DNA from 4 places in the Pseudomonas sp. KH_021 genome. Region 3 is predicted to be linked to each of the others. Evidence: riboswitches for the same ligand, from Rfam matches in the RefSeq annotation. Region 3 holds a riboswitch; each other region holds the start of a gene.

Region 1 (7,855 bases), 1.3 Mb from region 3:
ACACCGCCGGCCGGCTGATTGAAGCGATAGGCGCAGCGCAACAGGCTTGTCTTGCCGCTACCATTGGGCCCGATCAAGCCAACGAACTCGCCCTCGCCCACCTGCAGGTCGACGCCTTGAAGTTGCCAGCCCTGTTCGCCAGGTGCCTTATGCGGTGCCCAGCCCAGGCCGTTGATATTCAATGTGGACATGGTAATACCCTTGTAGGAGCCGACCTTGGTCGCGATGGCCTCACCGCGGTCTTCCTGAGAAACCGCAGCGATGCCATCGCGACCAAGGTCAGCTCCTACATCAGAAGCTGTAGTCAGCGGTGACGAAGAATGAACGAGGCTCACCCACCAACCACTGATCGCCGCTGTTCTGCTGCGCAAACACATAACGACGGTCGAGCAGGTTGTTCAGTTGCAGGCCCAGGCGAACATCAGGCAAAACGCTCCAGCCGATATTGGCGTCGAGCACCGTGTAGCCTGGTATCTGAGCGGTGTTGGCGGTGTTGGCATATCGCTTGTCGACGTAGCGCACACCCATGCCGGCGTCCAGGTCTTGGGTAATGGCCTTGTTCAGCCACAGGTTGGCCGTGCGCCGAGGTACATCGGCTGGTCGGTTGCCGGCCCTTGAAACCAGTTGGCCATTGGACGTTTCGTTGAAGTCGTCATATTGGGCGCGCACCACCGAAGCGTTGGCCGATAGGTGCCACTCATGGGCCAACGCCAGCTCCAGGCTGGCCTCCAGGCCGTCCGAGGTTTGCTGGCCAATCTGCTGCGCGAGGCGAGTCACAGGGTCCGTGGTCAACAGCTTTTTCTTGACGATGTGATAGGCCGCCAATGTCCACTCACCCCGGCCATCCCAGAACAATTGCTTGAGGCCGAACTCGGTCTGTTTGGCTTCAGTCAGGTCCATTTGCTGCTGGGTCGGGTTCAGGCTGATGAGGTTATTCACCCCGTCTTCACTGGTGGAGTACTGGCCATACAGCGACAGGTCGTTGGTGACCGCAAACACCAGCCCGGCGCGCCAGTTACCGCCGCTCAGGCTGCGGTTCGAGCGAGTGTCGGCCCGTTCATCGTCACGGTCGATATGGTTCTGGTCGCGACGAACACCGGTCACTAGAGACCAGCGCTCGGACAGCTGCGTGCGGTTCTCGGCAAACAGCGCGAAGGTATGGGTTTGGCTGAAAGCTTGCGGGCGCAGTGCCGATTGGCTCTGGAAGTAACCCGGCGCAGGTGCCCATGGATCGATGAAATCCCCGCCAACATCGATGTAGGGCGAATTATTGGTCACCCCGAAGCGGATCTTGTTGTACTCGGCGCCCACAACCGTGCGGCTGTCCAAACCAAACAACGAGTGATTGAAGGTGAAACTCTGGCGGTCGCCAATCTGTTCCTGATGGTGCTTGATCTCCAGGAAATCACTGCGCAGCAGTTGCCCCTGGGCACTGTCCCAACTGTAGCTTTCGGCGTTACGCCAGTGGCGGCGGCTCTTGATGTAGTAGAGCTGGTTACTGGCACTGATCTGATCGCTAATAGTCCAGGCGGTGTTCAACCGCATCCACTCATCGTGATAGCGCTGCACGTCATCGCGAACGTTGTAGTTCTTCTCCCGCAGGCTGTCGTGGTACTTGCTCTCGATCAGCGGCGTGCCGAAGTAGTTCATCGGCTCATTGTCCCCGCGCTCATGGGCCAGGGTAAAACTCAAGTCATCGGTAGCCTGCCAGCGCAGCGCGGCACTCAGGGCAAGGCTTTCAGAGTCGCCGCGGTCGATCCAGCCATGGCTTTGCTGGTGGTTGAGGGTCAAGCGGTAGCTCAAGGTCTCGCTGAGCGAGCCGCCGCTGTCCAGGCCCAGTTGCTGGCGACCATCACTGCCATAGCCCAGGCGCAGGCGGTTACGCCTCTCGCCTTCGAATGGTTTCTTGGGGATGACGTTGATCACAGCGCCTGTGGCACCTTCGCCATACAGCACCGAGGCCGGCCCACGAATGACATCGATCTGCTCGACCATCCAGGGGTCGACCGGAAAGGTCAGGGTACCTGCACCAGGGTACAGGCGCGCACCATCAAATAATGTCATCACCGATGAATGTCCGGTAAAGCCACGAGCAGAAAGGGCCGTATTGCCATTACCCGGCGCGGCGATGGTGGTGATACCCGGCGAACGGGTCACAGCATCCTGTACCGTGAGATTATTGCGATTGCTGACCTGCGCCGAGCCAAGGGTGCTGGTACTGGCTGGATTTTCCAGTGCGCTCAGGTGCAGGCGGGAGCCGGCCGTGGCTGGCATGGCGAGCGTGATCGCGGTGCTTCGAGCAGTATCGGTAATGGCCGTCGAAGGCAGCGCCAGCACGCCGGGCGAATCTTCGCCAGCAACGGTTTGCAAGGAAATCAGCACGCAAGACGCCAGGCCGGCCTGGGCCAGGGTCTGGGAGAAGGTATTTCGGGACATGTCTTTCCAACTTGAAACAGGAAGAATGAATCCCGGAGGGAACAACGCACGAGGAATCGCGGGCAGGACAGCCCACGGAACCGGCCTGCGCCCGCCCACCGCGGGTTTGCCAAACAAGGCTTCAGGCCGGTCTCCGGGCTTGCGAGGGTCATGAAGCATTCACCTTCCCATGCCGTTGGCACAGTGGTGTATCGAATGCTTCGCTCGCTTACCGTTGCGGGGGCAGCGCCGGACTAATCACATGAGGTGACGCACCGGCTTCCCGTTTCACTCCCTGCACGGCGGCAGGGAGCACCTGAAACTGGCGCGCATATGACCACTCATCCGTTTTTCAGTCAAGAATCAACCAGGATTGATTCAACGAACGCCTAAAGGGCTGGGACAGCCACCGGATCCAGCTGCACGACTGCAATCAAGCCGGGCGGCGGTAGCAGAGGCGGCAGCCCGTAGGCGGCGCGAGCAGTATCGCAGTGGCTATTGGGCTCGCCGTCATACCAGGAGGCATCGAACTCCCGGCAGGTGCTGGAGCGTTGTTCATACATGCCGCAACTCACGGCCTTGCCGACTTCACCCTCAAGGCCCACACAGCGGCAGGGTTTGCTTTGGGTGCCGAGCATGGCAACCCGATTGGGCGCGACCTGGACAACTAGCTCATCGGGCACCGGGCCGCTCGCAGAAGTACATTCACCCCAATAGAAAGACACACGGAAATGCGCGCAGCAGGCGCCGCAACTCAAGCAAGGGTTCGGTTTGGACATGATGGGGAGGCGTCGAAATGTTGTCGTTATGGAGCGCTGAACAGCGCCGCCATTCTATGCTTCGCCAAGCGCTTGAGAAGGGGGGTTTGAAAAAGAAATATTTGGCCAGTGCGCGGTCGATTTGACGCCATTTTTCAGGCACTTCGCTGCGAAGTCATTTCAATGACGAGAATCGCCAGGGAAACCCGGCAGCGCCTGAAACGGCACTGCCGGGGCTGGTTACGGACGAGCGCTGATCTGCTGTTGCAGGTTTTGGATCTGGCTCTGAAGTGTGTTGATGTTGCGCGTGGTCTGCCCACGGAAGGCGTCAAACTCGGCAACACTCGCCCCGCCGCCTTGACTGGCCGCTGGACGATGGTCCTGCTCGCTTTTGAGCACCAGCATGTCTTGCTCCAGGCGATCGATGGCGGCACTTTGATTGCCCTGTTTTTTCAGCGCGGCAATGTCTGCGGCAACGCTTTTAAACTGCGCATCGACCTTGCCCTGATCAACCTGAGCCGACTTGAGCGAAGCCAGGTCAGCGCCCAGGCTCTTGAGCTGCGCCTGCAATTGATCGTTCACAGCCTTTTGCTCGCTGGCGGCTGCCTGGATCTGCTCCAGGCGCTTGTCCAAGCCACTCTGCTGCCCCGCCACACCCTGTTGCTGCTTGCTTTGCTCAAGCAGCTTGGTTTGAAGTTGACGAATTTCCAGCTTCAGGGCTTCGCTACCACTGTTGGCCGTAGATTCGGTCGCCACCACCTTGCCGGAAATGGCCTGCAGACGCCCGGCCGCCTCTTCACTGATGCGCGCAAAGCTTTCTTGGGTCGCGACCAATTGTTGCTCCATCAGCGAAATCTGCTGGAAGCTCCACCACCCCAGGCCCACCACCGCAATCAGCAAAGCACCGATCATGGCCCATAGAGGCCCGGTGCTCGGCGCCTTGACCTTGACCACGGGTGTGGTGCGCGAGTAGACGGTGGTGCGTTCACGGGCAGAAGAGGTGCCGGTGAAATCATCGTCATCATCGCGGTGACCGGCGCTCAGGCTGGGCAAGTCAAACTCATCGTCTTTACGCATGGAAAACCTTCGTGAACTGCCGTAATGGCAAAATAATACCTAATCTAAAGCGCGAAAAACGCGCCAGAATCGACCACACCGTGTCAAGCCGGTTCCTTCAGTGCTTGATCGGCATCTGCGCCTGCCACCAGCCGCAGAATTCATCCAGCGCCGACCACAGGCTGACTCGGGGTTGGTAATCCAGTGCGTGGCGGGCGCGGCTGATATCCAGGGTGAAGTCCTTGTTCATGACCTGCATCCCCAGCCGCGACAAGGTTGGCTGGGGCCGACCCGGCCACAACAGGCAGCAGCCTTCGTTGAGCGCCGCAACACTGTAGGCCAGGCCAAAGGATCGGTAGCGAGTCACCTGAGGCAAATGCATCTGGCGCATCACGTAATTGACTACATCCCACAAGGGTACCGGGCTTCCATTACTGATGTTGTAGGCCCGCCCCAAAGCCGACTCACCGGCCAGCAAGGCGTTCATCAAGGCATCATTGAGGTTCTGCACACTGGTGAAGTCGACCTTGTTCAAGCCATTGCCAATGATCGCCAGACGGTTCTTTTCTTGCATCTTGAGCAAGCGCGGGAAAATGCTCACATCACCTGCGCCGGTCACGAAACGCGGCCGCAAGGCGATGGTCTCAAGCCCGAATTCCGCCGCCCCAAAGACCTTTTGCTCAGCCAGGTGCTTAGTGCTGCCATAGTGATCGTAGAAGCGCTTGGGCACTTGCTCTTCGCGAATATTGAGCCTTGCGCGGCCATCAAAATAGATTGAGGGCGACGACAGGTGTACCAACCGTCGCACACCAGTCTTAAGGCAAGCTTCGACCACATTCTCGGTCACTATGACGTTGCCCTGATAAAAATCCTGATAGCGCCCCCAATTGCCCACCGCCCCTGCGCAATGAACCACGGCGTCGACGTTCTGGCACAAGCGCCGGACCAGATCCGGTTCGTTCAAATCACCCTGGACAAACTGCGCCCCTCGCCGAACCAGGTGCTCGACACCTTCGGCGCGACGCCCATTGACCCGGACATCCAAGCCCTGCTCCAGGGCAAAACGCGCAAAGCGTCCGCCGATGAAGCCGCTTGCGCCGGTGACCAGAATCTTCATGAACCGCTCCACTCTACGTTGTTGATGCTACGCACTGCTTGACGCCAGCTAGCCCGCCAACGGCACCAGCCACTGGCCGGCCGTGCGGGTCAAATGCTCGGTAAACCGAGCGAGCAATTGTCCACCATTGCGCCAATGATGCCAGTACAAAGGCACATCAATGGGTTTATCGGCAATGACCTCCACCAGTGTTCCTGCGGCCAACTGCTCCCGAACCTGCAGTTCGGGTACCAACCCCCAGCCAAGCCCCGCCTCTGTCAAGCGAATGAATCCTTCAGACGAGGGGCACAAATGGTGAAGAAAACCACCTTCAATGCCCAATGACGCCAGGTAGCGATGCTGCAGGAAATCGTCCGGCCCGAACACCAAGGCCGGCACGCGAGGCAGTCGTGCCGCCTCGAAACCCGTTGGAAAGTGGCGGGCCATGAACTGCGGGCTGGCCAAGGCACGGTAGCGCATGGCCCCCAGCGCAACGCTACGTGCCCCCGATACGGGACGTTCGCTGGCGCACAGGCAGGCGGCCACTTCACCAGCCCGCATGCGCTTGAGTCCGACTTCCTGGTCTTCCACCACATGGTCGAGCAACAGATGCTGCTCGGCGCAAAAATCACTGACGGCCACCGCCCACCAGGTCGCTAGGCTGTCGGCATTCAGGGCCACCCGCAGGCGTTCAGGCAAACCCTCTTCATCTAGCGTCGGGACCTGGCCCTGCAGGTCACGTTCAAGCAAACGCACTTGCTGGACATGGTTGAGCAGGCGCCGGCCGATTTCCGTCGGACTGGGCGGCGTAGCCCGCACCAGCACCGGTTGCCCCACCCGCGCCTCCAACAATTTGATGCGCTGCGACACTGCCGACTGAGAGAGCCCCAACACCTGGGCCGCACGCTCGAAACCGGCTTGTTCGACCACAGCCGCCAAGGCAGAAAGCAATTTGTAATCGAACATGAATTTACCTAATGAGCGATCAGCAATATTGGTTTTTCTTATACAGGTAAACCTTGGAAAATGCCTTCCAATCCTTCACCTGACCGCCGCTGCTTTCGCCGCTTCGGTTCATTCAACCGGAGTCTTTTTATGTGGCAAAGCTACCTGAACGGTTTGCTGGTCGCTTTCGGCCTGATCATGGCCATCGGTACTCAAAATGCTTTTGTTCTGGCACAAAGCCTGCGCCGAGAACATCACCTGCCCGTGGCAGCGCTTTGTGTGTTCTGTGATGCCGTGCTGGTCGCACTGGGGGTATTTGGCCTGGCCACGGTGCTGGCGCAAAACCCTACCCTGCTGGCGGTCGCTCGTTGGGGGGGCGCGGTGTTCCTGATCTGGTACGGCAGCAAAGCACTGCGGCGCGCCTTTTCGGTTCAAAGCCTTGCACAAGGCGAGGGCCAGGGATTGCGCTCACGCAAGGCGGTGTTGCTCAGCGCCCTGGCAGTGACCCTCCTCAATCCACACGTTTACCTGGATACGGTGTTGCTGATCGGCTCGCTCGGTGCCCAGCAAACCGTGCCCGGCGCCTATGTTGCCGGCGCCGCCAGCGCGTCCCTGATGTGGTTCTTCACCCTGGCACTCGGCGCGGCCTGGCTGGCGCCCTGGCTGGCACGCCCGAGCACTTGGCGGCTGCTGGACCTGATGGTCGCGGTGATGATGTTCGCGGTGGCCGCGCAACTCATCTTTAGCTGACCTGCCACTTGTCCGTCGCAGGGGAAGGCTCTGGAACCTCTTTTCCACACAGTTGTTGCGTGGTTATGGCCCAGTCCCAGTGCTATGATCCGGACCCTGCGCCGAAAATTGGGTACAAACTCACCGGCGCATTGTACGGCCGCCCGTGATCGGCCTTGCGCCTACCGCAACAGACCTGACTAGGAGAATAACCATGGCTTTTGAATTGCCGCCGCTGCCCTACGCTCACGATGCCCTGCAGCCGCACATCTCCAAGGAAACCCTGGAGTACCACCACGACAAGCACCACAACACCTATGTCGTGAACCTGAACAACCTGGTGCCTGGCACCGAGTTCGAAGGCAAGACCCTGGAAGAAATCGTCAAGACTTCTTCGGGTGGCATCTTCAACAACGCCGCTCAAGTCTGGAACCACACTTTCTACTGGAACTGCATGGCGCCAAACGCTGGCGGCCAACCTACCGGCGCCCTGGCTGAAGCCATCAACGCTGCGTTCGGTTCGTTCGACAAGTTCAAGGAAGAGTTCAGCAAGACTTCCATTGGCACCTTCGGTTCCGGTTGGGGCTGGCTGGTGAAAAAGGCTGACGGTTCCCTGGCCCTGGCCAGCACCATCGGCGCCGGCAACCCGCTGACCAACGGCGACACCCCGCTGCTGACCTGCGACGTCTGGGAACACGCCTACTACATCGACTACCGCAACGTTCGTCCGAAGTACGTCGAAGCGTTCTGGAACCTGGTCAACTGGAAGTTCGTTGCCGAGCAGTTCGAAGGCAAGACTTTCACCGCTTAAGTCCGCTTGAGCACGAAAAAACCCGGCCTCTGCCGGGTTTTTTCA
Region 2 (7,855 bases), 1.0 Mb from region 3:
TAACAGGGTGACAGCACGCCCACCTTGCCCGTGCGGCGCAGCCGCGGCAGCGCCTGGATCGCCGCCTGGGAACCCGGCACCGGCAGCAACTGGTGGACGCCGTAATAGTCACAGGCTGCTTCTTCAAGCCCGTCATTGGCTTCCGGCAATCGCGCCCAGGCGCTCGGGGCGATATCCGGGATCGCAAACGGCCAGGGCGCCAGCCCCGTGGAAAGGTCCAGCCAGTGGGACAGCTCGATCCCGTAATCCTCTGCGGCCTGACGCAGGCGGCCACCGTGTTCAAGCATAGAATTCAGCCCCCAGGCACAACAGCAACAACCACAACCAGACCCCGCGTTGCACTAATTGCCAGCCGCGTTCGATGGACTCGGCACTGGCAGGCTCGCCCTCACCGAGCGTTGCACGCTCATGCAGCTCGCCGTGATACACCGCAGGCCCTCCCAGCTCGACCCCCAGGGCACCCGCGCCGGCAGCCATCACCGGGCCTGCATTCGGGCTGTCCCAGGTGGGCGCCTGGGTGCGCCAGCACTTGAGCGCCAGGCGGGTCTTGCCCAGCAGTGCATAGGTCAGGGCCACCAAGCGCGCGGGCAGGTAGTTGAGCACGTCATCAATGCGGGCCGCGGCCCAGCCGAAGCGCTCGAAACGCTCGTTGCGATAACCCCACATGGCGTCCAGGGTATTGCTCAGGCGATACAGCACCACGCCAGGCACCCCGGCGACAACGAACCAGAACAGCGCTGCGAACACCGCATCGCTGCCGTTTTCCAGCACCGACTCGGTCGCGGCGCGGGCCACGGCATTGGCGTCCAGCTCATCGGTCTGGCGGCTGACCAGGTAACCGACTCGCTGACGAGCCGCGTCCAGGTCATCGCGGCGCAGCGCTTCGGCCACCGGCGTCACATGCTCGCCCAGGCTGCGCATGCCCAGCGCGCAGTACAGCGCCAGCACTTCGACGATCCAGCCAATGTAGGGCAACCATGACAGCAGCGTTGCCAGCAACGTCAGCGGGATGACCGCCAGAAACCAAGCGGTGACGCCATGGCTGCGCCAGCCTCGGCCTGCAGCATTGAAACGTTGTTCGAGACGATCGGCCATGCGCCCGAAGGCCACCAGCGGATGCCTGCGCTTGGGTTCGCCCAGCAGCGCGTCCAGCGCTACACCGGCGACACTCAATAGCGCCACACTCATCGAATCACTCCCCATTGGTTTTCATACAGCAGTTCAGATAACGGCCGCGGCTCGGCCCAGCCTTCAAGCACCAGCATCGGGGCCGGGTAGAATGCCTTCACAGGCCCCAGGCACAACACCGCGATCGCCTTGGCCCCTGGCGGCAGGCCCAAAAGGTTGGCCAGGGCGACCGGGTCGAACAGCGACACCCAGCCCATGCCCAGGCCTTCGGCGCGGGCCGCCAGCCAGAGATTCTGGATCGCACAGGACAACGACGCCAGGTCCATCTCGGGTAAGGTGCGGCGCCCGAAAATGTGGCTTTCGCGCTTGTCCATCAAGGCCGCGACCAGCACTTCAGCGCAGTCGTCGATGCCCTCGACCTTGAGTTTCATGAATTCATCGGAACGTTCGCCCAGCGCCTCGGCCGTGCGAATCCGTTCCTCTTCCACCAGTTCCCGGACCCGTTGGCGCAGGCTGCGGTCGCTGATTCGGATAAACCGCCAGGGTTGCATCAGGCCGACGCTGGGCGCCTGATGCGCGGCTTCCAGCAGGCGTGCGAGCAGTTCGGGCTCGACGCTGCCACCGGCAAAATGGCGCATGTCGCGCCGCTCACCGATGGCCCGGTAGACCGCCGCCCGCTCTTGCGGACTGTAGGCGTGTTCACTCATGGTCGCAGCAGCGCCGCCATCGCTTCAGGGTTGGAAGGGAAATAGAAATGCACGTAGGAAGCCGTCAGGCGTCCACAACGATAGACCGCTTCGGCGCCACGACCGCCATTAGGGCTTTGGCCACGGGCAATCGGCTCTAGCGCCGTGGTGGTCAACGAATGGTGATAGGTGTGCCCGCGCAAGGTGCCTTCCGGCAGGTCCACCGCTTGCAGGGCCAAGGCCGCCAGGCGTTTTTGCATCACCGCTTCACCGGGTAGCAGCCCCAGCAATTCGGCGCGCTCACCTTGGACATCGGTCAAGGCATCGAGCAAGTACAGCATGCCGCCACATTCTGCGAGCAGCGGCTTGCCGGCTTGGTGATGGGCGCGGATGGCTTCACACATCGAGCTGTTTTCGGCCAAGGCCCGGTGATGCAGCTCGGGATAGCCACCGGGCAGGTAAAGGCTGTCCGCAGGCGGCAGTTCGCGGTCATGGATCGGCGAGAAAAAGCTCAGCGTCGCGCCCATGGCCCGCAATAAGTCCAGGCTTGCACCATAGGTGAATGCAAAGGCTTCATCGCGGGCAACGGCAATGCGTACACCTTCAAGCAACGGCTCGATGGCGCGCGGCACAGGCGCTGCAAATTCCACGGCCGGCGGCAGCGCGGCATCGCAGCTCTGCTCCAGTGCCTGGGCGGCGGCGTCAAGGCGGGCGTCCAGGTCATTGAGCTCGCTGGCTTGTACCAGGCCCAGATGGCGGCTCGGCAATTCGATACCGGTTTCCCGCGACAGGCCGCCGTACCAGCGCAGGCCCTCGGTCAGGCTGCCTTCAAGCAATTGGGCATGGCGCAAGGTGCCGACACGGTTGGCCAACACGCCAGCGAACGGCAGGTCTGGCTGGTAGCGCGCCAGGCCCAGGGCCAGCGCACCAAAGGTCTGGGCCATGGCGGTGCCATCAATCACGGCCAGCACGGGCACGCCGAAGTGGCGCGCCAGGTCGGCGCTCGATGGCGTGCCATCGAACAGCCCCATGACCCCCTCGATCAAGATCAGGTCGGCCTCGCCTGCAGCCTCCCACAGCAAACGGCGGCTTTCATCGGCGCCGACCATCCATAAATCGAGTTGATAAACAGGGGCGCCACTGGCGCGCTCCAGAATCATCGGGTCGAGAAAGTCCGGCCCGCATTTGAACACCCGCACCTTGCGCCCCTGATTGCGGTGCAGGCGAGCAAGGGCGGCGGTCACGGTGGTCTTGCCCTGGCCAGAAGCGGGTGCTGCGATCAAGACTGCCGGGCAATGCCGTGCATCGGTCATAGTTCGATGCCTTTTTGCGCACGAACCCCGGCCTGGAAAGCGTGCTTGATCACGCCCATTTCGGTCACAGTATCGGCAAGTTCAATCAGGTCGGCCGGTGCGCCCCGGCCCGTCACCACGACGTGCTGCATGGGCGGACGGGCCTGCAGGTCAGTCAAGACCTGATCCAGCTCCAGGTAGCCGTGCTTGAGGGCGATATTCAGCTCATCGAGTACCACCAGCCCGATATCCGGGTTGGCCAGCAGTTCGCAGGAGACTTTCCAGGCCGCTTGGGCGGCGGCGATATCGCGCTGGCGGTCCTGGGTTTCCCAGGTAAAGCCTTCGCCCATGACGTGGTAACGCACCTGTTCGGGGAATCGGCGGAAAAACAGCTCTTCACCAGTGGCATTGCGGCCCTTGATGAACTGCACCACACCGCACTGCATGCCATGGCCCATGGCCCGGGCCAGCATGCCGAAGGCTGAGCTGCTCTTGCCCTTGCCGTTGCCGGTCAATACCAGCAGCAGTCCACATTCGTTCGGCGAATTGGCGATACGCTCGTCGATCACCGCCTTTTTGCGCAGCATGCGCGCCACATGGCGTTCGTCACGTTCCGGGGATTCACTCATCGCAGCTCTCCTGTCAGGTCTAGGCAGACGGCAGGCGCGAGCACGGCCAAGGGACAGGCCGCCAACCGCGCATCACCCACCGTGATGCCGTTCACGTTTCAGGCCGGTCTCCGGGCTCATGAGGGGGCAAGGCCCGGAGCACGCGCCTTCCCGGGCCAAGGGGCCCAGTGGCACAAAGCATGCTCATCACTCATTTACCGTTGCGGGGGCAGCGCCGGGATCACGCGCTTGGCACGCTCACCGGCTTCCCTGTTTCACTCGGCAAAGCCATGGCCGCCGAGCACCTGAAACAAGTCGCGAAGGTTAGAGGGTTGGGGATGGAGCGTCAAATGAAGCCGGTTGAACCTCGGACATCGCGCGCCTCTCTACTTGTAGGAGCAGACCTTGGTCGCGATGGCATCGCTGCGGTTTCTCAGGAGGACCGCAGTGATGCCATCGCGACCAAGGTCTGCTCCTACAACGGGTGGTGCCGTTAGCGTTTGCGGCACAGGGTCAGGCCATCGCCCAGCGGCAGCATGGACAGGTCGACGCGCGGATCATTCTTCAAGCCGCTGTTGAGCGCCTTGATCGCTCGAGTGTCATCGCTGTCGGGCTGGGTTTCCAGGACCCGACCACTCCACAGGGTATTGTCGAACACAGCCAGGCCGCCAGTGCGCAGTAATGCCAAGGCGTGCTCAATGTAGGAGCAGACCTTGGTCGCGATGGCATCGCTGCGGTTCATAGGGAGACCGCGGTGATGCCATCGCGACCAAGGTCTGCTCCTACAACGGGTGGTGCCGTTAGCGTTTGCGGCACAGGGTCAGGCCATCGCCCAGCGGCAGCATGGACAGGTCGACGCGCGGATCATTCTTCAAGCCGCTGTTGAGCGCCTTGATCGCTCGGGTGTCAGCGCTGTCGGGCTGGGGTTCCAGGACCCGACCACTCCACAGGGTATTGTCGAACACAGCCAGGCCGCCTGTGCGCAGTAATGCCAAGGCGTGCTCAATGTAGGAGCAGACCTTGGTCGCGATGGCATCACTGCGGTTCATAGGGAGACCGCGGTGATGCCATCGCGACCAAGGTCTGCTCCTACAACGGGTGGTGCCGTTAGCGTTTGCGGCACAGGGTCAGGCCATCGCCCAGCGGCAGCATGGACAGGTCGACGCGCGGGTCATTCTTCAAGCCGCTGTTGAGCGCCTTGATCGCTCGGGTGTCAGCGCTGTCGGGCTGGGTTTCCAGGACCCGACCACTCCACAGGGTATTGTCGAACACAGCCAGGCCGCCTGTGCGCAGTAATGCCAAGGCGTGCTCAAGGTAGTGGGGGTAGTTGGCCTTGTCGGCGTCGATAAAGATCAGGTCATACTGCCCTGCCCCACCTTCTCGCTCCAACTGGGCCAGCGTTTGAAGGGCGGGATTGAGGCGCAGATCGATGCGTTCAGCCACTGCGGCCTGCTGCCAATAATCCTGTGCAATCTGGTTGTAGTCACCCGGCAGATCACAGCAAATCAGTTTGCCGCCCTCCCCCATGGCCTGGGCCATGCACAAGGCGCTGTAGCCGGTGAAAGTACCCACCTCAATCAGGCGCCGAGCCCCCATCAGACTCACCAGTAATGCCAGAAACTGTCCTTGCTCGGGCGCGACCTGCCAATGCGCCTGGGCCATGGCCTGGGTCTGCTCGCGCAACTGGCGCAGCAAGGGCGTTTCACGCAGGGAAACGCGTTGCAGGTAATCGTAGAGTTTGTCGTTGAGAAACAGCGTTTGCGCGGTCATGGCGATACCTCGCGTGTGCCACCGACGTCAGGGGTTCCTGGCCAGGTTGGTTGGCTGCAAGACTCGCTTGGCGTTCAGGTAGGCTTTTTGCCAATAGACATTGGACAGGTAATCCAGGCGAACCGTGCCTCCGGTGGCTGGCGCATGGACAAAACGGCCCTCGCCCACATAGATGCCGGCATGACTGACCTGCGAGCCGCCGCTGGTGGCAAAAAACACCAGGTCGCCTGACTGCAAGGCATTGCGGTCGATGGTCGGCGCCGAGATCGTGATCATTTCCCGCGTGGAACGCGGCAGCGAGATGCCCGCCGCATCGCGGTAGACGAAGCCGATCAGACCGCTGCAATCAAAGCCCGAATCCGGCGTGTTGCCGCCCCAGCGATAGGGTGTGCCCACTAGGCCTAGGGCACGAAACAGCACATCTTCAGCGACGGGCGAGAAATAGTGTTGAGGGGCCATCACTGTCGGCCTGACCACTTTGGGCTGTGGCGCAGGTGGCTGACTTGAGCAGGCACCGAGCAGTGCTGCGAGGGCAAGAAGTGCGATGCGTGCCGTCGTGGTCATGGGCAGAACAATCCAGGTGTGATGCCGGCCCCTAGGCCGGGTGCCCTGGACTGAGCATCAGGTGCTGGCCAGGAGGGTGCGAACCATAAATGGTAGCACTATGGAAGCATGTCCGCGATGTGACGATCAGGTGTCTTTCATTGACGCCGCTGGCTTTGGCTTTTGATCTTGATCTTGATCTTGATCTTGATCTTGATCTTGATCTTGATCTTTGAACACAGAAAGTACAGACACCACGGATGTCCCTTCAGGAGGCCGAGTGGAGCGCCTGCGTAGTGGGGTAAGGGCCATGGATGGCCCGCAAGCGCCGATGGGCCAGGGACGGCCCGTCGGCGCGGCCCCACGGAGCAGGTGCGGAAGGAGGGAACCCGAAGCGCAGCGTAGGGCCGTATGCGGGGACCAGGGGTTTTGCCTACTTTTGCCCCAACAAAAGTAGGACGCCGTAAAGGCGGAAAGGTGACTAAGCGTCACCCTCTCAAACGGATAAACACTCGATTCAAGAACCTTGGTTTTGGTTCAACTGATAGCGAGCATATCCAGACAATTCATAGACGCGGACTCACAGTTCCGCCCTTACGGCGGGTCACTTTTGTTGGCGCAAAAGTAACCAAAACGCCGCGTCCCCGCATACGGCCCTACGCTACGCTCCGGGTTCCCTCGCTCCCGCACTTGCTACGTGGGGACCGCGCCGACGGGCCGTCCCTGGCCCTACGGCGCTCTCGGGCCATCCATGGCCCTCGCCCCACTACGCAAGCGCTCCGCTCGGCCTCCTGAAGGGACGATCCGCGGTGTCTGGACTATTTGCGTATAAAGATCAAAAGCTAGAGCTAGAGCTAGAGCTAGGATGTAATAGCCGCCACAAACAAAAACGCCCCCGGCTTTGCAGTCGGAGGCGTTTTTGAGGAAGGATGGCTTACTTGCGCGAAATAACCGTTGCCGACGCATTCGGCGCCAGGGCCAAGGCCCGCTTGGCTTCGATAAAGGTCTTGCTCCAGTAGCTGTCGCCCAGGCTGTCGATGCGAACACCGCCGCTGCGGCGGCTGCTGGAGTGGATGAACTGGTCATCGCCCAGGTAGATGCCAGCGTGGCTAACACGCCCGCGCTGACGGCTGTTGGTGCTGAAGAACAACAGATCACCCGGCTTGAGTTTGTTGCGAGCCACCAGCGGGGCATCCAGGTTGATCATGTCACGGGTCGAACGCGGCAGGGTCATGCCGGCTTCTTCACGGAACAGGTAACCGATAAAGCCGCTGCAGTCGAAACCAGAAGTTTGCGAGGTGCCGCCGAAACGGTAGCGGGTACCGATCAGGGACATACCGCGCTCAAGAATGCTGTCTGCCAGGACCGGCAACTGATAAGGCTTGCTGCTGGAGAATTCGGCCAGTTCCTTTTCCGACAGCAGCTCTTCTTCGCTGACCATGGACGGCTTGGCTTTAACGGAGGCTTGGGCGGTTGCAGCGGTGGATTGCTGCAGCTGCTGTTGCGAGACTGGCGAATGAGCTGCGCAGCCGAACAGCAAGGTAACAAGTGCGAGGGGCACGAGGGGTGCGAAGCGCTTTAGCATGGGCACGACCGTGTCAGGAATAAAAAGAAGCCGCGACTATGCCTCCGTTCATCCTCATTTGCAAATTCAATCGAAAAAAATGTGACTTTTCAATTTCGGCAAAACATCCAAGGCGCGACCCTCTATGTACAGGTCCATGTAGGGCGTCAGCACGGTTGGTTGTGGGTTGATTTCGATGGCCACGCCACCCATGGCTCGCGTGCGCAGTACTGGCTCGTGAATGTAAGGGAAGCTGGCGCTCGT
Region 3 (7,855 bases):
GACCAAGGCTGCCGCAGATCTGGTTGCCTATGGGTGTACCGTGGGTGCAACTCACTTCAATGATGGCATTACGCGGCTGAAGTTTAGCGCTTTCATTTCTTCATCCGTCAACCAGATCATCAGGGCGGTTGATGAGGGACTTATCAGCGCTTGGGAGGGTGTGCATCAGATAAAGGCAGAGTATGAGGGGTTATCGTCGAAGGTTAGCTTCTATGCAAAAAATGCGATAGGCATAGTCGCTGGCACGGTACAGGTTGAAGCGGGCGTAAGATCCATCGCCAGTACCGCAGGCATCGGAACACCTCTGGGCGCGTTACTGATTGCGCACGGTGCTAACAACATCTATGAAGGTTTCGGCAATATTTACAATGGCCCGGACGCACCTGATACTGTTGGTCCCGTCAGGCGCATCTATCAGGGAATTTTCAGTGATGAGTCAAAAGGCAACATAGCGTACTACTCCGCCGACTTGGGTCTATCGGTTTTCGGACTTACCAGGATGACACGTAAACCAGAAACTTTTCAGCTATTCCGGCATGATCCGATCAACCACGAACGGGTTTACAAACAGTCGAGCAAACTAGCTCTTTTTTTGAGGGATTGGTCGACACACTCACCTTGAATTCAATACATTCAGAAGCACAGGAAAAACAATAGACCTCCCTCCCGAAATTTATGCACTACCTCTCAGCCTCGGTATGTAAAATCGCAAACCTGCAAACACAATCACCACATACACAACTATGTAAGCCATCTCTAAATACAATCCTTCAAAATCTATTAGCTTCCTCATCAACCACACAAAAACACCCGTATAAAATATGGCGCAGGAGCAAACCAGAATGGTGACAGAAAAATAATAACGCAAATTCTCAAAATTCATGCAAGTTACCTTTTCTATAGAGCGATCAAGGTTAGTACATGCACTATGACCCCTTCAACCCTACAAGTTGGATTCGTTTGATTGTCTCGGCATTATTTGTAACCAATTGAAATTAGGAGGCATGTTATCTTTCCCTGAGACCTACGACGTTTCCATACAGCTGCCTCGGCTCGCCGACCATCGTCATCGGCGAACCACGCCAAGTGATCGCCAAGGCCACCTGGCGTTTTCACCTGCTGGCCTTCGCGGTTCCACCTCAATACCGCGGTGCTCAGATTTCTGAGCTGACCTTGCCGGAATGCCGGACCATCGCGATGGGATCGCCGCGGTCCATCAGGCAAACCACGGTGCGCCCATCGCCAGCAAGCTGGGCTCCTACAACTTGACGCACCCGACCTGCGCATGCTCTCCTAGCGCATTCGTTCGGGTGCCCTTTACAGGGTGAAACGGGAAACCGGTGCGTCAGGCCTCTTTCAACAGGGGCTCGGACAATTCCGGCGCTGCCCCCGCAACGGTAAGCGAGAGAAGAATCAGATCCACTGTGCCAGCAGTCCGGCATGGGAAGGCGATTCTTGCAGGCCACGGTAACTGGCCCCTCGCGAGCCCGGAGACCGGCCCGATCCAGATTTGACACAACCCGCGGTGGGCGGGCGCTGTTGCAACCTCTGCAGGCATGCCTTGCGGGGGGCGCTTGCGCTTGGCCACCTCGATAATCACCCAGAGGGAAGCGCCATGCCGATTACTACCGCCAACCATACCGCCGCGGTCACATCTACCCAGACCCAACGCCTTGTCGTCGCCATCGGCGCTGCCGTCCTGGGCGCTTGCCTCGTTTATTTCGCCGGGTTCTCGCACATCGAAGCCGTTCACAACGCCGCGCATGACACCCGTCACAGCGCTGCCTTCCCGTGCCACTGAGAACCACCGACATGATCAAGCGTATCGCTCGCACCGCCTGTTTTGGCGGCTTGCTCTCCGCCCTGTTCCTGACCCTGCTGCAAAGCTTCTGGGTCGCGCCGCTGATTCTTCAAGCCGAAACCTATGAGAACGCAGCGCCGGCTGCCGAAGTCGCCCACTCACACGCCGAAGGCGCCGCCGCCCACAGCCATGACGCCGAAGCCTGGTCGCCGGAAGACGGCTGGCAGCGCGTGCTGTCCACCACCGGTGGCAACCTGGTCGTAGCGGTAGGTTTTGCCCTGATGCTGGCCGCCCTCTTCACCTTGCGCGCCCCTGGTCGCACCGCTGAAGGCCTGCTCTGGGGCCTGGCCGGTTTTGCCGTGTTCGTGCTGGCGCCGACCCTGGGCCTGCCGCCCGAGTTGCCCGGCACCGCCGCTGCCGACCTGGCCCTGCGCCAGGCCTGGTGGATTGGCACCGCAGGGGCGACTGCCGTGGGGCTGGCACTGATCGTGTTCAACAAGCACTGGGTGCTCAAGATCGTCGGCGCAGTGCTGCTGGTTGCCCCGCACGTGCTGGGCGCGCCACAGCCCGAAGTGCATGAGATGCTGGCACCCGAGGCACTGGAGGCTCAATTCAAGGTCGCCTCGCTGGTCACCAACGCGCTGTTCTGGCTTGGGCTAGGCCTGATCTGCGCCTGGTTGTATCGTCGTCCTGGCCAGGCTTGATGCCAAGGCAAGTGGTAGCCGGTCTGGGCTGCCAACGAGGCTGCTCCGCCGAGGTGCTGGGCAGCCTGCTTGAACAGGCCTTGCTCGCTGAGGGCCTGACCTGGGTGAACCTTGCGGGGTTGGCCAGTATTGCCCATAAGCGCGAAGAGCCAGGCCTGCTTGCATTGGCAGAACAACTGCAATTGCCGCTGGCCTTTTTCGACGCCGAGCAACTGCAAGCCTTCGAGCCCCAGCTGCGGCACAGATCAGCGATTGCCTTTGCCCATACCGGCTGCCATGGCGTCGCTGAAAGTGCCGCCCTGGCCCTCGCCCAACAGCACCTGGGTGGGCCTTGCAGCTTTATCGGCCCTCGCCGGGCTTGCCCCCAGGCGACGGTGGCATTGGCCACCCACACCGAAAACCGCCGATAATCCCCGGTACGCCTCCCCGCTACTTGAATTTTTTTCAAGCAGCGCGCTATTCACCTTCTTTTTTCAGGACACGTGCATGACCGTCTACTTCATTGGCGCAGGCCCCGGCGATGCGGAACTGATCACGGTCAAGGGTCAACGCTTGATTCGCAGCTGCCCGGTGATCATTTATGCAGGCTCCCTGGTCCCGACCGCCGTGCTGGAAGGCCATCAAGCCGAGCAGGTCATCAACAGCGCCGAATTGCACCTGCAGCAGATCATCGATGCGATCCAGGCAGCCCACGCCAAGGGCCAGGATGTGGCCCGCGTCCACTCCGGCGACCCGAGCCTGTACGGTGCCATCGGCGAGCAAATCCGCTGCCTGCGCCAGTTGAACATCCCCTACGAGATCATCCCTGGTGTCACTGCGACCGCTGCCAGCGCTGCACTGCTGGGCATCGAACTGACCCTGCCGGACATTTCCCAAAGCGTGATCCTGACCCGCTACGCCGACAAATCACCGATGCCACTCGGCGAAGAGCTGCACAGCCTGGCCCAGCACAAGGCCACCATGGCGATACATCTAGGGGTTCAGCACCTGGAGAAAATCCTGGACGAGTTGCGCCCACACTACGGCGGCGACTGCCCCATCGCCGTGGTGCATCGCGCAACCTGGCCGGACCAGGACTGGGTGAGCGGCACTCTGGACGACATTCTGGGCAAGGTGCAAGCCAAGGGTTTTCGGCGCACGGCGTTGATACTGGTCGGGCGTGTCTTGGCAGCAGACAGCTTCTGCGAATCGAGCCTGTACCGGGCCGGCCATGCTCATTTGTATCGCCCCTGATTAGACACTGAGCAGCCCACACCCGGGCTGCCAGGCATAAAAAAACGGCGCTCACGGGGCGCCGTTTTTTCATTTGCCGCCAACTGCAGCGAACACCTTAGTAGTAGGCGTTTTCTTTCTGCGAGTGGTCGGTCACATCGCGAACGCCCTTGAGCTCAGGAATGCGCTCGAGCAAGGTCCGCTCAATACCTTCTCTCAAGGTTACGTCTGCCTGGCCGCAGCCCTGGCAACCGCCGCCGAACTGCAGGACAGCGATGCCGTCTTCGACCACTTCGATCAGGCTGACCTGGCCGCCGTGGCTGGCAAGGCCGGGGTTGATCTCGGTCTGCAGGTAATAGTTGATGCGCTCGTTGATCGGGCTATCGGCATTGACCGTCGGCACCTTGGCATTGGGCGCCTTGATGGTCAGTTGGCCACCCATGCGGTCGGTCGCGTAGTCAACCAGCGCATCGTCCAGGAAGGGTTCGCTCACCGCATCGATATAAGCGGTGAAGCTGGCCAGCCCCAGCGCGGTATCTTCAGGCTTTTCTTCGCCTGGCTTGCAGTAGGCAATGCAGGTTTCTGCGTACTGGGTGCCTGGCTGGGTGATGAAAATGCGTATGCCAATGCCTGGAGTGTTCTGCTTGGACAGCAGATCGGCCAGGTAATCGTGCGCGGCGTCGGTTATCGTAATGGCGCTCATGGAAGTTCCTCACAGACTTGCTCGCAGTTTACGCGAAACACCGTCAAAGGCAAAAGTCCTAGTAATTTTGTCGGGATACCGGTGCTGAGGCCGGTACTGGGGCCGGTACTGCCCAGCGGCTGTCCAGCCACCCCTTGATGCTGTGGTATAGGCGCTTCTCGATCAGCACGTAGCTACCCCTCGATGCCAGCGCAATCAACGGCACACAGACGGCGAACACAGCATATGGGTTCAGGTCGAAATGCTCGCTGGCGAACCAACCGCCGTACAGCACCAGCACATGAATCAGATACACCGAATAGGAGCAGTCGCCCAGGCTCTTGAGCATCCGGTTGCCCTTGAAGTAAGGCTCCAGCGAAACGCAGGCCATGACGATGATCGCGCTGGGCACGCCCCAGTGCAGCATGCGCTCGGAAGCGTCCAGGTGATAGATCGCCAGCACCGCACCTGCAATCGCCAGCAGTGGCACCCAGAACCCCTCGGGAATCCAACCCCGACGGTAAACCACGCCGATCGCCACGCCAAACAGGAACTCGTAGACGATGTTGTTGCGATAGAAATGGCTGATCACGCCGTAACGCGTCAGCACTTCACTCACCGCGAACAATGCGGCGGCAATGATCAGCGGCCGGTGACGCTGCGGCACCAGGAACACCAGCGAGAACAACAGGTAAAAGAACATCTCGTAGTTGAGGGTCCAGCCGACATTGAGTGTCGGGTACAGGCCATAGCCACCGGGGTTCTCGGCCGGAATAAACAGCAGAGAAAGCACAAAATGCCGGAAGTCGATGGCCTGGTGCGGCATCCACTGGCTGGCAAAGACCAGCAGCAACCCCATCAGCAGGGTGTAAAGCCAATAGGCAGGCACAATGCGAATGGCCCGATTGAGCAGAAAGCGCCCCGCCGGAATGTCTTTGTCCTGGGTCGAGAGATAAATCACTAGGCCACTGATGACGAAGAACACATCAACGCCAACAGCTCCGCGATCGACGAAAAACTGCCCCAGCGGGCTCGATGCATGAAAATCGAAGAAAATCTGCATGAAGTGATGACAAACGACCACCCACGCAGCCAGTGCCCTTAAAGCCTGAAGCGAAAACAGCATCCTGAACCCCTGACTGCCTGTTCATTTTGACCTGACCCGGCGGGTTGGCCGGGTCGCGTAGGGGGTCTGACTGTGATGGGCAGGAAAAGGTCAGTCGGGCTGCCGGGCGGTCTTTACAGGTTCTCGTAGCGATTCATGTCCAGCACCCCGGACTCCACCGGCTCGGTTTCCTTGATATACGTATTGAGGTCATGAAAATACTGCCAGAACTGCGGATGGCTGCGACGGATCCCCCAGCGCTGGACGATCCGCTCAAATTGCTCGGGCGACTTGGCCAGTTCCATGTCCTCGACGAACTCGGGTACATCCTCGGTGGTGATAGTGAACATGAAGTTGGGGTAGCTGCTCATGACGCCCGGGTACATCGTCAGGGTGTCCAGACCCGGTTGATAGCGATAGGCCTCGCCCAGTATGAACGCCACATTGCTGTGGGCACGGTTGCGCAACAGGCTGTAGACCTCACGCTTGCCGTCGCTGCCCTGGATTCGCAGCAGGGTCGCCTCGGGCAATTGGCCAATGACCTTGAGCCCCGCTGCCGGGCGCGACACCAGCCGACTAAGCGCTTGTTCGGCGTTACGGAACTCTTCACTGATGTTTGGTCTCGAGCAATACGCGCCCTGGCAACGATTGATCGGGTCCGGCCGAGCATTCAGGCTACCGGTGCGCTCGACCAATTTGAGACCGAAATCGCGTTTGGGGTGGTGCTCGTCCAGCACCAGGCCTGTCGGCGTGTCGGTGTCGATCTTCTCGTAATCGAGCCACATCTTGATCTTGCCGCTGTGTTGGTACCAGTCGCTGAGGATCTTGGCGCGCTTGTCGGCCGGCATTAGCCGCAGGAAGTTGACCTCCGCGCCGTTGCGGATCAGGTCGAAGTACAGTCGGGTCTGCGCCTGGTGCGAGACATTGCCGAACACGTCGAAATTGACGGCTAACTGATAATAAGTGCGCTCGAACAGAGGGTAATCGAACAGCCACATCGTCAGGGGTACGTCGCCGACCAGGCCTTTACTGACCGAGGCGCTGTCGAAATGCCGAAAAATGGTCAACAGCGCGTTGTCGTTACCCGCCCACAGCGTCGACCAACTGGGCGGTGGCAGGTCGGCATAGGCTTCACGGCGCAGTAATTCATAGTCGTTGCGCTTGTCCCGATAGGCATGCCACAGCGACAGAATGCTGCCGACATCATCGATCTGCCCCGGCATGGCCAGCAACGGCGTGGCCTGACCGCGATAGTTGGCATCGGTGATGTAGAGATCATGAGCCGGCTGCTGGAACAGCGTCCAGAAGTTGTCGCGGATCACATCGGTGGCGATCTGCCCGCGACAAACCGGGCCTCGAATAAAGGTACGGACAAAGTACTCAGCGTTATCGAGCATGAACTGGTAGCGCGCCACGGCCGGGATCGCTTCGAAGGTCTCGAACGGGTTGGCCCGCCGGCGCGGGCCATACCCCGGCAGCGCCGTGGCATGCCAGTCACCGCTGTAGAACAGCTGCTTGACGCGCTTAAGCTTGTTGGGCCCCATCGGGTAGGTGATGTGGGTTTTATGCACGATCACGCCCCGCACGGGGATCAGCCGATAGTAGAACTCGCTGCCGGGGTCATCGTTGGGCCGGCGCGTGGCGATCAGGTCCACCGGTTGGCCGCTGGGCGTGCGCGATCGCACCCACTGGAAGAAGTGGCCCGGCTGGCCGTCGGTGAAGTAGATATGCGCCAGAAACAGATGCTCATAGAGCCAGCGTGCTACCAGGTCCTCGGTGGAGCCAGGGCGATTGAGCAACGCTTCCCATTGGGCAATCTGCGCAGTTTCCGTTGCGCTCGGCCGGATCGGATCTATCTCCACCGGCGCACCGGCTGCCAGCCAGCGCTGCAGGGTCTGGTACTGGGCATCGGTCAAGCCGGTCACCGCCAGCGGCATGCCCTCCTTGGGGTGAGCACCGGCATAGGCGTCGAATTCGCGAGGCAAAGGGCAAATGTTTTCACGGTTCAGGCCCAGCACGATGTCGCCAGGCAATTTGGCATTGGGTTGCAAGGGCGTGCGATGGCCAAGCTCGAGCATGCGCGCCATCAACGACGCTTGACTGGACGGGTTGTCGAGCACCGAATAAAAGCCCTTGCGGCGCCAGGCGTCAGGGCCTTCAGCGTCATAAAACAAGCGTGTTGGTGCTTCGGCTACGGTGCGATCGCCCTTGTACACCGGCACTTTAGACGCCCCTCGGGCCGCGCCGTCGGCACTGCCCAGATTAAGCTGGCACGCCGCGTCATTGCAGGCGTGGCACGCCACGCATTTCTCGGTGAAGATCGGCTGAATGTCCCGCGTGTAGGAAATCTC
Region 4 (7,855 bases), 1.7 Mb from region 3:
ATGATTAGCACACTGTTCAAGCGCAGAAAGCCGCCGAAAACCCCAGAGCCGACACCGGACATTCGCAGCCAGCGGCCCCGTGCCGGTGAACTGCGGGTCAGGGAGTTGAATGAAACCCTGTTCCTGGCGCCATTGCCGGTGTACACCGGGCAGATGCAGGTGTCGAGACGTAACTTTTCGGCGATGAACGAGACCTATCTGGAGTTGGGGGGGAGCAACTACGGGATGGTCGAGCAGGGGAAGATCCTGGCAACTGGAATCTGGATGGCTTTGTTTACAGCATTTATCGCTCCCAGTTTTGTAATCCTTTATGGGGTGCTTTCCTATCCAGAAAACTTTCCGACCCCATTCAAGGATCTCATCGATGCTATCAGGGTGTTTTCCAGTTATGCGCTGCTATCCATTATCCCCATTGGCGCCTACGTCTACGGCATGCTCTCCAACGTCCGAACCCTGGCCAAAAGCTACCCAGTCCGCTTCAACCGCCAACGCCGCGAAGTCTGCTACATCGACGACACCACCCATCGGGTGCTGATCGTGCCGTGGGAGAGCGTGGTGGCCTGGGTCGCCCGCAGCCAGGGGATGACCAGCTACGGCGCGATGCGCGATTACACCTTCGGCATGGGGCTGGAGGATGAAGAGCGCGACACCGTGCAGTTTCTATTGTCGGCGCAACCCAGCGATGCGCATGCGCTGGGCATGTGGACGTCCATTCGCAACTACATGGAAGAAGGGGAGCAGGTGGATACGCCCAACCCCATGCTGGCCGCGCTGGGCATCACCCTGACCGAGGATGAACTCAAACCTTATGAAGGGCTGCACACCTTTGAAATCGAACGGCTCGACGCCAGGGCATTGGGTAGGCTGGACGACGGAGGAGGCCATCTGACTGCCGAAGAGCGCAAGCGTTGGGGATACTCTAAGCGTTCCCCTTGGCCTCTGCGCTGGTGGTACGTCAGACGGGTGGTCGTGTTCTGGAAAATGCCCTACCTGATCGCCGAGTGGGCCCACCGCAAGGGCCGCCCGACCCTGCCAGAAAGCGTGCAAGCCTGGTCGCAACCGCTACCCCCCGAACAATGGGCCCAGCCCAGCCCAGCCCTGCAAAAAGCCAACGCCTTGGTCAAGACCGCCATGGACAAAAAAGGCGCCAACTTCGTCGACGCCTGCAAGGCGGCGGGGCTGCATTGAACTCACCGCTGCACACCTGGCCCGGCGGCCGACTGATCGCTGGCGAAGCCATTCGCGTGGGCACCAACACCTGGGGCGCCAAACACACGATGTCAGCCCTACAGTTGGCATGCACCGCCTGCCCGCTGGCAGGCAAACAGCGCGGCATGGGCCGCTGTTACCGTGGTCGTCAGCCAGGAAGAAGAGGCGCTGATGTTGTTATGGAGCATGGATGATTAAAGTTGATTTTTCGGCCGGAGATAAAATTCCGGCGCTTCTTTTGGTGTTGTCAGCAACAGTATTTTTTGTTGGGTTTACTGAGTTTATGCTCTCGTCAATGCTTTCACCTCTTGCGGAGGCGTTTGGGACTACACCAGTGGGGGCGTCATGGCTGGTCTCGAGCTACGCTTTTTCTTACGCATTGGCGGCTCCACTGTTTGGTTATTTTTCGGATCGTGCGAATAAACGAAAGCTTTTGTTGGGTGCAATGCTTTTTTCTGTACTGGATGGCATTGCAATTATTTATTCCTCGACGCTGGAGATGGCGATTGCGCTTCGGGTTTTTGGCGGCATCGCTTCTGCGGTTTTGATACCCATGGTTTTTTCTCTGCTGTCGGATGTCATCCCTGCTTCTCGGCAGGCGGGTGCGATGGGAGTAGTGATGTTAGGGATGACGTCAGGCATTACGTTGGGACCTGTCCTGGCCGGTGTTCTTACAGATTACTTAGGCTGGCAGGCACCTTTTTTGTTTAGCTCAATAGGTTGCTTGATTATTTTTACTGCAGGGTTCTTTTGTCTTCCCGAACAACCCAAGCCTCTGAGTTCTAGAAAAATGGTTGCTCATTGGTATCGAAATTGGGAGGTGCTGAGACCCCTGATTGCAAAGGGGGCTTGGAATGGTACAGGCGTTTCAGCATTCCTTCTTTCAGGGGAAGTACTTCGTGAGCGCTACGAATTTGGAACCTCGGAGGTTGGCTTCACGGTGATTGCGTTTGGGGCTGGGTTGGGTCTTGGGAATTTGTCCGCTGGCCTGGTACGGCAATGGTGTAAGCATGAGGAGGCAGTGCTTATATGGGCTGTCGTATTACTACTCGCAAGTATTACCGTTTTTATGATGTGCGAGCTCAGTGTGTGGGCGGCAGTGAGTTGCTTGTTTGTTTGGGGAGCTGCATTGGGGGTCGGCGCGCCTTTAAGTACGGTCATCTTGGCCTCGCGGTCCACGTCTGACAAAGGGATGGTCTTGGCGTGTGCGGAAACTTTTAATAATGTGGGGATATTAAGTATCCTGCCAGTTGCCACGTCATTGCTCGTGGTCGGCGGTGCTCGCTTGGCAATGGTTGTTATTTTTATCGGTTTGATGACGGGGCTTGTATTGTCCGTCGTTGATTTCTTTGTCACTGGGCGTAGGCTTCTGTGACCTGTGGTTGATTTGGAATACCGAACCGCCTCTTTTGAGGATTTACCGAATCGGCGGGCAGACAGCCCCCGCGAACATTGACCTCCCCCCACGCACTGCGTAGCCTTGCACCCTCGAGGTTCTGCGGCCCAGGTCGCAGCTAAGACGGGAACGCGGTCAATGCCGCGGCTGCCCCCGCAACTGTAAGCGACAAGAGTCAGGGCAAAGCCACTGCGCACGGCGCGGGAAGGTGCCCGGGCCGCCGACCAACGGCATGCCGCAAGCCAGGAGACCTGCCTCGGACAGCTTCTCACTTTCAACCGGGCGGGGTGATCCGGTGGCGAACGCGCCCGCGTGCCCAACACGCGCGGTTCTCGTCCTGCATGCCCGCCATTTTGCCAAGGGCATCGACATGAAAACACTGGCTAAACTCCCCGTCACCATCGTTACCGGCTTCCTCGGCTCGGGCAAGACCACCTTGCTGCGGCATATGCTCGACAACGCCCAGGGCCGGCGCATTGCCGTGATCGTCAACGAATTTGGCGAGCTGGGCATCGACGGCGAGATCCTTAAGCAGTGCAACATTGGCTGCACCGAAGAGGAAGCCAGCGGTCGCGTCTATGAACTGGCTAACGGCTGCCTGTGCTGTACCGTTCAGGAAGAGTTTTTCCCGGTGATGCGTGAACTGGTGGAACGCCGCGGCGACCTGGACCATATCTTGATCGAAACCTCGGGCCTGGCGCTGCCAAAACCGCTGGTGCAGGCCTTCCAATGGCCGGAAATCCGCAATGCCTGCACGGTGGATGCGGTGATTACCGTGGTCGACAGCCCGGCCGTGGCCGCGGGCACCTTCGCTGCCTTCCCCGACCAGGTCGACGCCCAGCGTAAACTGGACCCGAACCTGGACCACGAATCACCTCTGCATGAACTGTTCGCCGACCAGCTGGCCAGCGCCGATCTGGTGATTCTCAACAAGGCTGATCTGATCGAGCCCGCTGCCTTGGCCGCAGTGCGTGCCGAAGTCGCCGAAGAATTGCCACCCGCGGTCAAGGTGATCGAAGCCAGCAGCGGCCGCCTGCCACTGGACGTGCTGCTGGGCCTGGGCGCGGAGTCGGAAGCCCACATCGATGGCCGGCGCACTCACCACGATCATCATGATCATGAAGAAGACGACCACGATCACGATGCCTTCGACTCGATCTCCATCGAAGTGCCGGCTTCCGATGAAAGCCAATTGCTCGATGCCCTGACCTCGCTGGTGGTTGAACACAGCATCCTGCGCGTCAAAGGGTTTGCTGCCATCAATGGCAAGCCAATGCGCCTCCTGATCCAGGGCGTGGGCACGCGTTTTGACAAGCATTTCGACCGCGCCTGGCGCGCCGATGAACCTCGCAGCAGCCGCTTGGTGCTGATCGGTCAGCAGCTCGATGCTGCGCTGATCGAGCAGCAACTGCGCGCCGCGCTGGTCTGACCCGTGCACCTGCTGCGGACCCAGCCCGGCGGCTTTGTGCCGGACGACAGCATTGCCGATCTCGGCCAGACACCGGCTGAGCTGGTGATTCTCTGCAGCGGCGATTCACACCTGGCACTGCTGGCCGAAACCGCCCAGCAGTTGCCCCAAGATTTTCCCAGCCTGCGCCTGGCCAATCCCATGCAGGTGCAGAATCACGCCTCGGTCGATCTTTATATCGACCAGGTATTGCGCCACGCCAAGGTCATCCTGGTGTCGCTGCACGGTGGCGTCGGTTACTGGCGCTATGGTGTCGAGCAATTGGTGGCGCTTGCCGAGCGCGGTGTGCAATTGATCATGGTGCCGGGCGACGACCGGCCCGACCCTGAGCTGACAGACCTGGGCACCGTCACGGGCCCAGCGGCTGAGCGGCTCTGGCATTTCCTGCGCCAGGGCGGCAAGGCCAATGCGCTGAATCTTTATCGTTGCCTGGCCAATCAATGGCTGGGTCGCGACTATGCCTGGGACGAACCCGAGGTGCTGCCGCGCACGGCGCTGTATCACCCGGCCCATGCCCGGGCGGACCTGGATGACTGGCGCCGTGACTGGCGCGTCGATCAGCCGGTGGTGCCGCTGTTGTTCTATCGCTCGCACCTGCAGGCCGCCAATACCGCATTTGTCGATGTGTTTTGCCAGCGTATGCAGTTGGCTGGGCTCAACCCGCTGCCCATTGCCGTCGCCAGCTTGAAGGAGCCTGCTTGCCTGGCTCAGGTCGAGGACTGGCTGGATGAGGTTAACGCCTCGGTGATTCTCAACACCACAGGGTTTGCCCAGTCGAGCCCTGAAGCCCCGCACCTGCGGCCGTTTCGCCGCGACATTCCAGTGATCCAGGCCATCTGCGCGCAAGACAACCAGCCCGGCTGGGAGTCCAGCGAACAGGGGCTGGGCCCGCGGGACCTGGCCATGCATATTGCTTTGCCGGAGCTGGACGGGCGCATCATTAGCCGGCCGATCAGTTTCAAGGACCTGGCCTGGCGCAGTGAGCGCAGCCAGTCGGATGTGGTCTGCTACCGCGCCCACCCCGAACGTATGGACTTCGTCGCTGAGCTGGCGCGGCGCTGGGCGGAGCTGGCGCGCTTACCCAATCCACAGAAGCGCGTGGCGCTGGTGCTGGCCAACTACCCGACCCGGGACGGTCGCATTGGCAATGGCGTCGGCCTGGACACGCCGGCCGCGGCGCTGAATATTCTGCGTGCGCTGCAAGCCGAGGGTTATCCGCTCCACAGTTTGCCCGACAGCGGCACCGCGCTGATCCAGGCGTTGCTCGGCGGCGTCACCAACGATCTGGACAGCCTCGACCAACGCCCCTGTGCCCAGAGCGTGGCGCTGGAGGATTACCTGGCAGCGTTCGCCCGATTGCCCGAGGCTAACCAACAGGCGGTGCGTGAACGTTGGGGCGAGCCGCAGCAAGACCCGATGTTTCGTAGCGGCCGACTGATGGTCGCAGGCCTGCGCTTTGGCCTGACGTTCGTCGGCATCCAGCCCGCCCGTGGTTATCAGGTTGATCCCAGTGCGGTGTACCACGACCCTGAGCTGGTCCCGCCCCATGGCTATCTGGCGTTCTATTTCTGGCTGCGATACAGCTTCGGTGCCGACGCGCTGATTCATGTGGGCAAGCACGGCAACCTGGAGTGGCTGCCGGGCAAGGGCGTGGGCCTGTCGCAACAGTGCTGGCCCGACGCGCTGCTGGGGCCGATGCCGAATATCTATCCCTTTATCGTCAACGACCCAGGCGAGGGCGCCCAAGCCAAGCGGCGGACTCAGGCGGTCATTATCGACCACTTGATGCCGCCGCTGACCCGTGCTGAAACCTACGGGCCATTGCGCCACCTTGAGCTCTTGGCCGATGAGTACTACGAGGCGCAGTTGCTTGACCCGCGCCGCGCCCAGGCCCTGCAGCGTGACATTCTGGCCTTGGTGCGCGAGACCCATATCGACCGCGAACTGGCGTTGGAAGGTGAGCTGGACGGTGATGCCGATGCGTCAGTCTGGCTGCCACGGTTGGACACGTATTTGTGCGACCTCAAGGAGTCGCAGATTCGTGATGGCCTGCATGTGTTTGGCGAGTCACCGGTGGGGCGCCTGCGCATCGACACCTTGCTGGCGCTGCTGCGCATTCCCCGGGGAGACGGTCGAGGCCCTCACGCCAGCCTGTTGCGCGCATTGGCCACGGCGTTCGGACTGGCTGTCGACCCGCTGGACTGTGATCTGGGCGAGCCCTGGAACGGGCCGCGACCAGACGCTTTGCAGGCATTGGACAGCGCGCTCTGGCGCACCGCCGGCGATACCCGCGAGCGCCTGGAAACTTTCGCGGCGCTACTGATCGAACAGGCCATGGCCGGCACCGAGCAGTTGCCGCAAAGCGATGCCTGGTTGCCAGTGGCTGACATCATTCAGGGCCTGAAAGACACCGTCGCGCCGCGCTTGGACGCCTGTGGCCCGGCCGAGATCGCTGGCTTGCTGGCCGCCCTGGAAGGGCGCTTTGTCCCGGCCGGGCCCAGTGGCGCGCCCAGCCGCGGCCGAATGGACGTGCTGCCCACCGGGCGCAATTTCTTCACCGTCGATGTCCGCAACCTGCCCACCGCCACGGCATGGCGGATTGGCTTTGCCTCCGCCAACCTGATTCTTGAGCGCCATCTGCAAGACCATGGCGACTATCTGCGCCAGCTTGGGCTATCAGTCTGGGGCACCGCCACCATGCGTACCGGTGGCGATGACATTGCCCAGGCCATGGCGCTGATGGGTGTACGCCCGGTATGGGCGACTGGCAGTCAGCGCGTCGATGACTTTGAAATCCTGCCCCTGAGCCTGCTCGACCGCCCGCGCGTGGACGTCACGCTCAGGGTCTCCGGGTTCTTTCGCGACGCATTCGCCAACCTGATCCGGCTGTTCGATGCGGCGGTACAGGCGGTGGCTGCGCTGGATGAGCCGGACGACATGAACCCGCTGGCCGCCAGGGTCCGGCAAGAACGCGAGCAGTTAGTGGCCGAGGGCTTGAGCGCCGACCAGGCCGCACGCCAGGCCGGTTGGCGTATCTTTGGCGCCAAGCCTGGGGCCTATGGCGCCGGCGTGCAGAACGCGATTGATGGCCGGTTGTGGCACAGTCGTGAAGACTTGGCCGAGGTCTACCTCAACTGGGGTGGCTTTGCCTATGGCGGTACTGATGAAGGCACACCGGCACGCGAGCACTTTGCGCGACGCCTTAGCCAGGTGCAGGCGGTGGTGCAGAACCAGGACAACCGTGAACACGACCTGCTCGATTCCAACGACTACTATCAGTTCCAGGGTGGCATGTTGGCCGCCGCCGAAACTTTGGGCGGCGGCGTGGCGGCCAGTTATCACGGTGACCACAGCCAGCCGGATGTGCCGCGAGTGCGCACCCTGAAAGAAGAGCTCAATCGGGTGGTGCGCGCCCGGGCGGTCAACCCGAAATGGATCGAAGGCATCAAGCGTCACGGCTACAAAGGTGCCTTTGAACTGGCCGCTACCGTCGATAACCTGTTCGCCTTCGATGCCACCACGCATCTGATCGACGATCACCATTACGCACTGCTGGCCGACGCCTATGTGCTGGACAGCGATACCCGGGCCTTTATCCAGCAGCACAACCCGCACGCGCTGCGCGATATCACCGAACGCCTGCTTGAAGCCCAGCAGCGTGGGCTATGGGAGGCGCCTGGCGACTACCGACAGGCACTGGAAGAGGTGCTGCTGGACAGTGAAGAAGATGCCTGAACGAGACTCTGCAATGAACGAACTGCCGCATTTCCCCCTGGCCGCCG

What was found. A riboswitch is a leader RNA that binds a small molecule or an ion and turns the genes downstream of it on or off. The one in region 3 is predicted to bind cobalamin.
Region 1: linked by a shared signal. The riboswitch ahead of AC3IX4_RS05220 (TonB-dependent receptor) and the one ahead of AC3IX4_RS11235 (CbtB domain-containing protein) in region 3 are both predicted to bind cobalamin.
Region 2: linked by a shared signal. The riboswitch ahead of cobO (cob(I)yrinic acid a,c-diamide adenosyltransferase) and the one ahead of AC3IX4_RS11235 (CbtB domain-containing protein) in region 3 are both predicted to bind cobalamin.
Region 4: linked by a shared signal. The riboswitch ahead of cobW (cobalamin biosynthesis protein CobW) and the one ahead of AC3IX4_RS11235 (CbtB domain-containing protein) in region 3 are both predicted to bind cobalamin.

What each region holds. Positions count from the first base shown of each region.
Region 1 covers NZ_CM174477.1:1,102,972-1,110,826, reverse strand. Annotated here, with positions in the region: gene AC3IX4_RS05225 (ABC transporter ATP-binding protein) at 1-191, opposite strand, end outside; gene AC3IX4_RS05220 (TonB-dependent receptor) at 292-2,436, opposite strand; cobalamin riboswitch at 2,544-2,749, opposite strand; gene AC3IX4_RS05215 (YkgJ family cysteine cluster protein) at 2,805-3,194, opposite strand; gene AC3IX4_RS05210 (ATPase) at 3,414-4,250, opposite strand; gene AC3IX4_RS05205 (NAD-dependent epimerase/dehydratase family protein) at 4,348-5,346, opposite strand; gene AC3IX4_RS05200 (LysR family transcriptional regulator ArgP) at 5,395-6,291, opposite strand; gene AC3IX4_RS05195 (LysE/ArgO family amino acid transporter) at 6,421-7,020, shown strand; gene AC3IX4_RS05190 (superoxide dismutase) at 7,214-7,810, shown strand.
Region 2 covers NZ_CM174477.1:1,391,588-1,399,442, reverse strand. Annotated here, with positions in the region: gene cobD (threonine-phosphate decarboxylase CobD) at 1-287, opposite strand, end outside; gene cbiB (adenosylcobinamide-phosphate synthase CbiB) at 280-1,188, opposite strand; gene bluB (5,6-dimethylbenzimidazole synthase) at 1,185-1,835, opposite strand; gene AC3IX4_RS06595 (cobyrinic acid a,c-diamide synthase CobB) at 1,832-3,127, opposite strand; gene cobO (cob(I)yrinic acid a,c-diamide adenosyltransferase) at 3,124-3,735, opposite strand; cobalamin riboswitch at 3,820-4,038, opposite strand; gene AC3IX4_RS06585 (O-methyltransferase) at 4,208-4,456, opposite strand; gene AC3IX4_RS06580 (O-methyltransferase) at 4,515-4,763, opposite strand; gene AC3IX4_RS06575 (class I SAM-dependent methyltransferase) at 4,822-5,484, opposite strand; gene AC3IX4_RS06570 (C40 family peptidase) at 5,512-6,048, opposite strand; gene AC3IX4_RS06565 (C40 family peptidase) at 6,962-7,612, opposite strand; gene AC3IX4_RS06560 (NAD-dependent protein deacylase) at 7,679-7,855, opposite strand, start outside.
Region 3 covers NZ_CM174477.1:2,386,921-2,394,775, reverse strand. Annotated here, with positions in the region: gene AC3IX4_RS11240 (DUF4225 domain-containing protein) at 1-622, shown strand, start outside; cobalamin riboswitch at 1,292-1,517, shown strand; gene AC3IX4_RS11235 (CbtB domain-containing protein) at 1,616-1,801, shown strand; gene AC3IX4_RS11230 (CbtA family protein) at 1,813-2,505, shown strand; gene AC3IX4_RS11225 (cobalamin biosynthesis protein) at 2,505-2,915, shown strand; gene cobM (precorrin-4 C(11)-methyltransferase) at 2,992-3,738, shown strand; gene nfuA (Fe-S biogenesis protein NfuA) at 3,836-4,420, opposite strand; gene AC3IX4_RS11210 (acyltransferase family protein) at 4,479-5,525, opposite strand; gene AC3IX4_RS11205 (fatty acid cis/trans isomerase) at 5,639-7,855, opposite strand, start outside.
Region 4 covers NZ_CM174477.1:4,128,370-4,136,224, reverse strand. Annotated here, with positions in the region: gene AC3IX4_RS19025 (hypothetical protein) at 1-1,188, shown strand; gene AC3IX4_RS19030 (hypothetical protein) at 1-8, shown strand, start outside; gene AC3IX4_RS19020 (MFS transporter) at 1,400-2,584, shown strand; cobalamin riboswitch at 2,684-2,878, shown strand; gene cobW (cobalamin biosynthesis protein CobW) at 2,976-4,034, shown strand; gene cobN (cobaltochelatase subunit CobN) at 4,038-7,808, shown strand; gene AC3IX4_RS19005 (magnesium chelatase ATPase subunit I) at 7,822-7,855, shown strand, end outside.